3 regions of the Spiroplasma endosymbiont of Halictus nicosiae genome follow, and region 3 is predicted to be linked to each of the others. Evidence: riboswitches for the same ligand, from Rfam matches in the RefSeq annotation. Region 3 holds a riboswitch; each other region holds the start of a gene.
The links. A riboswitch is a leader RNA that binds a small molecule or an ion and turns the genes downstream of it on or off. The one in region 3 is predicted to bind cobalamin.
Positions count from the first base shown of each region.

Region 1: it holds a riboswitch for cobalamin, as region 3 does, so the genes downstream of both, deoD (purine-nucleoside phosphorylase) here and deoD (purine-nucleoside phosphorylase) in region 3, are expected to answer to the same signal.
Region 2: it holds a riboswitch for cobalamin, as region 3 does, so the genes downstream of both, ACZ91P_RS14550 (hypothetical protein) here and deoD (purine-nucleoside phosphorylase) in region 3, are expected to answer to the same signal.

Region 1 is NZ_OZ389573.1:1,410,517-1,413,809, forward strand. Features, by position in the region: gene ACZ91P_RS09715 (transketolase family protein) at 1-554, opposite strand, end outside; gene ACZ91P_RS09720 (deoxynucleoside kinase) at 601-1,224, opposite strand; gene deoD (purine-nucleoside phosphorylase) at 1,244-1,954, opposite strand; cobalamin riboswitch at 2,354-2,525, opposite strand; partial or broken gene ACZ91P_RS09730 (IS30 family transposase) at 3,096-3,293, opposite strand, start outside.
Region 2 is NZ_OZ389573.1:2,135,527-2,138,819, forward strand. Features, by position in the region: gene ACZ91P_RS14540 (hypothetical protein) at 180-521, shown strand; gene ACZ91P_RS14545 (hypothetical protein) at 1,053-1,340, opposite strand; gene ACZ91P_RS14550 (hypothetical protein) at 1,511-2,008, opposite strand; cobalamin riboswitch at 2,161-2,350, opposite strand; gene ACZ91P_RS14555 (hypothetical protein) at 2,673-2,837, opposite strand; gene ACZ91P_RS14560 (hypothetical protein) at 2,882-3,082, opposite strand; gene ACZ91P_RS14565 (5-formyltetrahydrofolate cyclo-ligase) at 3,099-3,293, opposite strand, start outside.
Region 3 is NZ_OZ389573.1:724,546-727,838, forward strand. Features, by position in the region: gene ACZ91P_RS04990 (hypothetical protein) at 1-296, shown strand, start outside; cobalamin riboswitch at 1,020-1,191, shown strand; partial or broken gene deoD (purine-nucleoside phosphorylase) at 1,589-2,301, shown strand; gene ACZ91P_RS05000 (hypothetical protein) at 2,290-3,096, opposite strand.

The DNA of each region.
Region 1 (3,293 bases), 690 kb from region 3:
ATAATTAATTTATTTAATTTTCATACCCCAGCTAATTGGATTGCTTCAATTGCTCCGCCTTCTTGCAAATCACCATCACTACATAAAACATAAGTATAATGGTCAATGATTTTATAATCTGGTTTATTAAATTTAGCTGCTAAATGTTGTTCAGCTAATGCCATTCCAACTCCATAGCCAACTCCTTGTCCTAGGGGACCAGAAGAATTATCCACTCCAGGAGTAACACCATATTCTGGATGAGCTGGCGTTTTTGAATTAATATGACGATAATTTTTTAAATCATCAATTGTTAAATTATAACCAGCTAAATGTAAAATCGCATATTGTAAAGTTGAAGCATGTCCTGGAGATAATACAAAACGATCACGATTAATTCAATCAGATACTGCCGGATTAGCAATTAAATTATTTAAATAAATTGCTTGCATCAGTGGTGCTGCACTTAATACAATCCCTGGATGGCCAGTTTTATTATAAATAATAGGATCTAGTCCTAAAATTCTTAAATTACTTAAACTTTTTGTTTCTATATTATTATTTGTGCTTTTCATTTTAATTTCCTCCTTATTAAATTAAAATATTAATAATAATTATTTTTTAAATTAAACAAGGAACTTTATTATCAAGAGGTAATAAATGTTGCATAATAATGCTTATTTTTTCTGAAAAATCATCACTGTCAGCATCAATAACAATAAATTTATAATCATTTTTTAATTCATGATATAAAATTTCATATTGTTCATTTAACTTTTCCCAGTAATAATATGGGGTTTCTAATTCTAATTGACGCCCACGTTGTTTAATTCGTTCAACCGCTTTTTCAGTTGAAACTTTTAAATAAATAATGACATCAAAGCCTAACTTTTTCTTCAAAATTGGAACAATAACATTTTGAAAAAAACGATTATAAACTTTAAAATCAATTTTATTCATAATTTTTAATAAGTGGGAAACTCGCACAAAAACAGGGTCTTCTAAAATTGTGCGGTCAAAAACAGTATCCTCTAAATTATCAATGTTGAAAAATTGCTCAATTCTTGTTATTAACATATAAATTTGCATTTTAAAGGCAAATCCTTCCATATCTTGGTAAAAATCTTTAAAATATGGATTTTCTTCTAATGGTTCTTTAAATAAATTATAGTTTAATTGTTTACATAATTCTTCACTAACTTTTGTTTTTCCTGCTCCAACGGTTCCAAAGACTGCAATTTTCATTTTATTGCTCCTTTCGTTTTTAACCCATTAATTGAACAGCAGTATCTAATGCTAATTCAACCATTGTCATAAAATTATTTTGGCGTTCCAATGCTGTAGTAACTTCTTTAGTTACAAGATGGTCAGAAACTGTTAATAATGTTGCTGCATGTTTTTGCGTAACAATTGCATTAGTAAACAAAGCATATGATTCCATTTCAACAACATCTAACTTATGAGTATGAGTAAAGTCTAATGAATCATCATAACGATAAAAAACATCTGCTGCATGAGCAATTCCCGTGTGAGTTTTAATTCCTTTTGCTTGTGCTACAGTTTCAATTTCATTAAATAATTTTTCACTTGCAGCAATTAAATTACTATCAATATTAGCTGCAATTTTTGCATAATTACTTTCGCCAAATGCTTCACGAACATTAAAGATATCATAAACTTTAATATTTGGATTATAACTTCCAGCTGAACCAATTCTAATAATATAATCAACATCATAAAACTTAAATAATTCGTATGAATAAATTCCAATACTTGGACAACCCATTCCACTTCCAGCAATTGTTACCTCAATGTTTTTATATTTGCCAGTATACATTAACATATTTCGAACTTCATTTACTAATTTTAAATTTGTTAAATATTTTTCAGCAACGGTTTTTGCCCGTAATGGGTCTCCCGGCATTAAAACAACTTTTGCAATTTCTTCTTTTTTGGCATTAATATGTGGTGTCATTTTTTTATTCCTCTCTTTTCTGCTTAATTTAATTACCAATAAATACACCTATCAATGCTATTTTTATTTAAAAAGTAAGGATATTTAAACAACACGAAAAAGAATATTGTTGCATATCCACATAAATGATGTTTAATTTCTACGATTATTTTAATTAATAATTTAAGACAATAGCAAAAATAAAACCATTTTTAATCAAATGCTATTAAACTTAATTATTAATTAATTTTATTATTTATTATCTTTTTTAAATAATACCTTTTGATAGGATTACTGCTTTAAATTAACAACTAAAAAACGCTTTTTGACGTCTTTCAAATTATTATTTAATAGTTTTCACTAATAAATAATTAATCATCTAACCCCAGAGATAATAACTATAAGTGCAGCATTGATATTTTACCAATGTTTTTTTAGATCGGTCTACTGGCTTAGTTTCACTTTACTCACTATTCCTTCTCAAGAAATATTTTCTTAATAAAATGATGTTAGCTTTCATCCACTTTACAGTTGCTGGGACAGCCTAGGATTCACACCTAATTCCCGTAACATCAAAAATTGCTTTTTAAAGTTGTTAAAATAATAATATAAAGTTTGCTTTTAAAATGCAAGTTAAAATTAACAAATTATTTACCAACTAAAAACAAACTAGGAAAAAGTTGATATTTTTATAATTAAAAATGAAATTATTCTCAGAAAAATCTAGAAGCATATAATAAAGATTGTAAATAATATTTATGGACCTTATTAAGTATTTTTACTCCTTTCAATTCCAATATAAAATCAAAAAATAGTCAACAATCTAGCCCACCATAAAAAATAATAGATAACATAATAAATCAAATAATAAGCAATCAATAACAAATAGTTATTTATTTGCAGTATTATTAAATAAATAATTTAGGTTTAGTTTTAAATTTTGTTATATTCCTTATTAATAGTAATCAGCAACACAATAAGATTTATAAACTGGCTCTGTGTAGATATAAACGGCAAATTTATATCTTGTTAAGTTAATAATAAAATATTTTTAATAAATTGCAACAACTTTTTCAGAAAAAATTAAATTTTTGTAATTTTATCTTATTTTTTCCATATTTAAGCACACTAAAAATAATTTATTAAATTTTAACTAATAAATTTATTTAAAATTTTGTAAAAACATTGTCTTTGCACTTAGTCAATTTAAACATGGTCGGAGTTTATCATTTATAACATTAACTACTCAATCTATCATTTTTTGACTAATATTATTAAAATCAATTCCCTTAGAAAGTCAATATCTAAATTCACCGTTCATATGCTCAATTAATGGTTTTTGTTGTGGTTACCGGGGTCA
Region 2 (3,293 bases), 1.1 Mb from region 3:
TGGAAATGTAATATTTTCAAAATAAATGGCTTAATTAATAATTAAATCTAATAAGGAAATTTTAATATGGAATTTACATCAGAAATGAAAAACCATCTAAAAAAATATATAAATCATTTAAAAAAGGTCTTAATTCTTTTTTTACAACACTTGGCTTTAATAAAAAAGAATTTGAAAAAATGGCAAGTTCTACTTGCAAAAATGTAACAAAAAATTGAAAACAAATGGGAATTAATGAAAATGTAATAAATGAATGAAGTTCAATTGCTACAGATGCTTCAAGAGAAGAGAAAAAACATCAAATTTCTTTACCCCAAACAGGACAAGCAGAATTACAAAAGATGATTGATAAAAATGGTAGACTTGTGCCAATCCAATCACACATATCAACAAATAACATTAACAGTCCTGCGACAAAAATTAATCCAATTCCTAAACCACAAAGAATAAAAGATATTCAAAAAATTTATACAGAATTTAATCAAACCGAACAAAATCAAGAACTTGAACAAGAAAAATAGAACAATGATTTTGTTCTTTTTGTTTTATTACTATAAAGTTTATTTATAAATAAAAAAATGATATTAAAATAATTTTAATATCATTTCTTAATAGCATTAAATTTTTACTCGTGAACAAAAATCCATCCTAATGCTCCAACTCCAATAAAAAGATTAGGAATCGCCCCTAAATACGTTCAGGGTGATTGATAATCTGCTTTTGCAAAAAATCCAACTAAGAAAATTAATGCTAAACCAGTAATGGCAAGTGCTCATAATAATGATCAAAAGCCTGGTTTAACTGATAGCGGAACTAAAATATACAAAATTCCTAAAAGCAATAAAACTGGTCAACTTGTGTCTCATCCGTAAATTGAAGTTTTTGTTGGAACGCCAGCAGCGAATAAAATGCCAATAATAATAATTCAAGCTGGCTAATAAACATTAAAATTTTTGGTCATGTTAATGTCTTAATAATTTCATCTCCTTCCAAGATAATTATAAATAATTATACAATAAAATTATGAAATTATTTTGGCATTTTTATAACCTTTATATATTAAAAGAATTTCAATTTCGCGATGTTAAATATGTCAAAACAACAGTCACACGAAAAGTATTATTAATTGCAGGAATTAATTGTGGTGAAATATATTGGGCCTTATTTTCACCAATGATTTTAAAATAAAAATCTCAGTGGGATAATCGGTATTTTATTTTATTAAAACTATTATTTATTCAATCTTCTTGATAATTTAGATCTATTCGAAATACACTTTGAGCCTTAGTTTTTGACACTCTAATTGAACCTTTACTAACAAGGCTTAATGGAATATTCATTCCCACTTGAATTTTATTTTCAGTGCTACTTCAAACTCCATATATTGCCTTCTGGATTTCCGTCTGCAATAAAACATCCCAAGGGTTAGAATTTCATCAAACAAATTTTTTCCATCCACTTCTTGCACTAGATGAGAATCACTAATTGTTCCTCATTGTTCAAACTCTTTTTAAAATCGATCATTTAGTTGCTTCATATTTTTACTATTTTTAAGATCTTTTCATTTATCTTGTGCCATTATTGTATAACCATTAACAGGGGTATTTTGCGTCAAAAAGGAATTAGAAATATAAACATTATCATCATAAGTTTTTGTAAATGTTATTGGCTCATAAAGATGTGTTACATCTTGCATATAAGCAGTATCACCAAACTGTAATTTTTGCATTACTTCATCAAGACTTACAACATTTTTAAAATAAAGATAAATATGTGCTTTTTGATTAAGATCTAACCAATCTTTTTGTTGGAAGGTACTTGATGCAGTTGGTAAATAATAATTATTATAACCAACTGCAAATTCTTCATTTTCCTCTGTCTTCATTTGATAAATTCAATTTGGATCACAATAGGAAAGCGATTGACCAACATTTTTACAAGAAATTGTTGTTAATGTTGGTGAAAAAATAAATATAGAACTTAGGAATAGTAATAATATTTTTTTCATTTTCTTATTTTTTTCTAGCAAATTAACAATGGACAATTTAATTCTAGTTGCAGTAAATTAAAAAACATTCCCCAACATGTTTTTTATATAACAATCACTAAATTATTTATTTACAAAATAATTACATGACTCACACCCAGGAGTTATATAATAAGACTAATTAAATTTAGAAAGGTCTACTGGCTTAATTTCATCCTACTAACCGCCTTCCCAAAAGTTTTCCTTTCAGTGGCTAATGTGGCTTTCGTCAATATCACAGTTGCTGGGACAGCTCAAGATTCGCACTCAATTCCCTAACTCTAAATAACTATTTATTAAATTGTCTAAAATTATCATACCACATTTTTTTAGTTATCTTTATAATAATTAATAACAAAAATAAAAAAAAGTAAAACTTCAACTTAAACTAACTAGCGAAGGTAGTCAAATATTATGTAAATCAGAAAAATATGTTAAATTAGGATATAAATTAGAGTCTAAAATTCACGCAAGAACATTTCAAAAACAAGCACTACCCATAATTGATGATGGATAACTTAACAGCAACAAGTAACCAATTAATAAAAAAATAAAATTGCTACCACTAAAATAACCTTCAAATCATTTAATAAAATGCAATTAAAATACCAATTAAAGATGCTAAAAAAGAACTTAATATAATTGTTTAAAATAATGCAAGTCAATTAATTCATTCAATATGAATTCCTTCACCATAACTAAAAAAAGAAATTAAAAATAACCAAAGTGAACCAATTAAACTAGTAATTAAATTAATGGCAGCAATTAAAACTAAAATTAATTGATAAATTGAAGCTTTTAATAAATGCAATTGACGTGCAAAAGTAGTTTTTCGAAATTCATAAAAAGCAATTGCTAAATCAAGAATACCACTAAGAGAACCCCCACTAATAAAATTGACCCTGGTAACGATAAATAACTAGCATTACTATTAAACATATTAGTCACACGAATGCTAATAAAATATAAAATAACTGGTAAAACAAATGTTACTAAATAAGTATGTCATGATGTAAATCAATATTTACTAACAACACGTAATAATGGTAAGTTCATTCTGACTCCTTAATTTTTAAGCACTAATAATATTTTCTATTTTAACATCGTGTTCTTCAACTGGCAAAGGGGTTGGCACTAACTGTTCAATAAATGTTAACCCAATCACAAGATGATAATAATTTTTTAAAAACCGATCATAATAGCCTTTCCCATATCCTAACCGAAAATTGTTTTGATCAAAAGCAACGATTGGAACAACAAGAACATC
Region 3 (3,293 bases):
GAGCAGTAATGAATGATGGGCAAGCATTAAAAGTTCAAGTTGAAATTACAGAGGAAGGTTTAACAAATAAGTTAATGGAATATGGACGGTTAGTAGTTGCTTTTTATAATCATTTTAAATTAGAATCAAATGAGCATTCAGAAGTATTCCATCTTAGCAAAGAAGCTTTTACTAAAATTTTAAATTTAAAAACCCGAAAATACAAAGATGTTTTAAAAATATTAATTAATGATTTTAAAGAAGCAAATCAAACAAAAAATTTACCAGGAATTGATATTTTTACAACTGGTAATTAGGAAAAACGTGTTCACAAAGTGAGTTTAAATGAAACTAAAGATACTTTTTCACTTCGTTGGCGAGCAGTTTGAAACTTTGATTTATTATTTGAAAAAAATAATGCGGTTTATTATACTGGATGAACATCAACATTATTTACCTTAGAATTTACTAAAAAATAAGTTTAATTTAAAAAAGCAAGAAAACCTTGCTTTTTTAAATTAACAATAAAAATTGCTAGCATTAATGCTATCAGGTATGTAAATAATAAATCTGGTCCGTTTATTTTAATAATAATTAAGGTTAGTATGTGAATAATAATTGTCACATTATTCATTTAATAGTTTATAAATGTTATTGTGTTGCTGATTACTACTAATAAGGAATATAACAAAATTTAAAACTAAACCTAAATTATTTATTTAATAATATTGCAAATAAATAACTATTTGTTATTGATTGCTTATTATTTGATTTATTATGTTATTTATTATTTTTTATGGTGGGCTAGATTGTTAACTATTTTTTGATTCTATATTGGAATTGAAAGGAGTAAAAATACTTAATAAGGTCCATAAATATTATTTACAATCTTTATTATATGCTTCTAGATTTTTCTGACAATAGTTTCATTTTTAATTATAAAAATATCAACCTTTTTCCTAGTTTGTTTTTAGTTGGTAAATAATTTGTTAATTTTAACTTGCATTTTAAAAGTAAACTTTATATTATTATTTTAATAACTTTAAAAAGCAATTTTTGATGTTACGGGAATTAGGTGTGAATTCTAGGCTGTCCCAGCAACTGAAAAGTGGATGAAAGCTAACATCATTCCATTGAGAAAATATTTCTTGAGAAGGAATAGTGAGTAAAGTGAAACTAAGCCAGTAGACTGATCTAAAAAAACATTGGTAAAATATCAATGGTGCACTTATAGTTATTATCTCTGGGGTTAGATGATTAATTATTTATTAGTGAAAACTATTAAATAATAATTTGAAAGATGTCAAAAAGCGTTTTTTAGTTGTTAATTTAAAGCAGTAATCCTATCAAAAGGTATTATTTAAAAGATAATAAATAATAAAATTAATTAATAATTAAGTTTAATAGCATTTGATTTAAAATGGTTTTATTTTTGCTATTGTCTTAAATTATTAATTAAAATAATCGTAGAAATTAAACATCATTTATGTGGATATGCAACAATATTCTTTTTCGTGTTGTTTAAATATCCTTACTTTTTAAATAAAAATAGCATTGATAGGTGTATTTATTGGTAATTAAATTAAGCGGAAAAGAGAGGAATAAAAAAATGACACCACATATTAATGCCAAAAAAGAAGAAATTGCAAAAGTTGTTTTAATGCCGGGAGACCCATTACGGGCAAAAACCGTTGCTGAAAAATATTTAACAAATTTAAAATTAGTAAATGAAGTTCGAAATATGTTAATGTATACTGGCAAATATAAAAACATTGAGGTAACAATTGCTGGAAGTGGAATGGGTTGTCCAAGTATTGGAATTTATTCATACGAATTATTTAAGTTTTATGATGTTGATTATATTATTAGAATTGGTTCAGCTGGAAGTTATAATCCAAATATTAAAGTTTATGATATCTTTAATGTTTGTGAAGCATTTGGCGAAAGTAATTATGCAAAAATTGCAGCTAATATTGATAGTAATTTAATTGCTGCAAGTGAAAAATTATTTAATGAAATTGAAACTGTAGCACAAGCAAAAGGAATTAAAACTCACACGGGAAAATTGCTCATGCAGCAGATGTTTTTTATCGTTATGATGATTCATTAGACTTTACTTATACTCATAAGTTAGATGTTGTTGAAATGGAATCATATGCTTTGTTTACTAATGCAATTGTTACGCAAAAACATGCAGCTACATTATTAACAGTTTCTGACCATCTTGTAACTAAAGAAGTTACTACAGCATTGGAACGCCAAAATAATTTTATGACAATCGTTGAATTAGCATTAGATACTTCTGTTCAATTAATGGATTAAAAACGAAAGGAGCAATAAAATGAAAATTGCAGTCTTTGGAACCGTTAGAGCAGGAAAAACAAAAGTTAGTGAAGAATTATATTTAATATTCTTTACAAACTTTTGCAATTCGCTATCACTTTTAATTTTACTTTGTAACTTTTCTAAAATAATATTATCTAAATTAGCAAAACCAGCTGTATAGTTTACATCAAAATTTTGATAAATTGTAGCAAATTCAGGTGTTTTATCAATTTGAAAAATTCCTTCTTGATTGAAAAAATTAACAATTACTCTTGAAATTTTTTGAACCATCCCATTTAAAACAACTTTCATTTCTTCTGGATTATCAGTAATAACATATTGGATTACATAATCTGAAGTTGTTGTTAAAAGTTTAAACTTAGCTTCAAATTGAAAATGGAAATCTAGTCTAACTGCTTTTACTGTTTCTAATCCTGGTCGATCTAAAATTGCTTGCAATTGAACCATATCAATAAAATTTAATTCATAACTTAAACTATCATTTAATAAATTAATTGGTTTACTATCAGGATAATAATTTGAATAGTCATTATAAATTTCATTATTAATATTATTAAACACAGCAAGAAAGCCATTTTTTAATGTTGCTAAAGCATCTATCGCATCTTTATCCATTTGGTCTAATTTTCTGCTTTCAGTTTCCTTGTCAACCATTGTATACAGCTTATCAAATTTATTTTGATATTCAGTACTATTAATTGTATTTTTATTTTGTGCATAAACTGAAAAATTGTTGATAGCACGTTGTGAAATTTTATTTAAAATTTCCATATCTTTTCCAATACCATTTTCAGTATCATCAAGTTTAAGCGGTTTTTTACAACCGATAATTGGACTATATCCTGCCGTTGCAAAAAAGTCATTCCTAATAAAATCATTAGTTTTTTCACTATTTAAAATCCCTTCGTAATATCTAATTTTATACTTTTTAATTATAACTTAAAAAAATTAAAACTTAAATATTATAA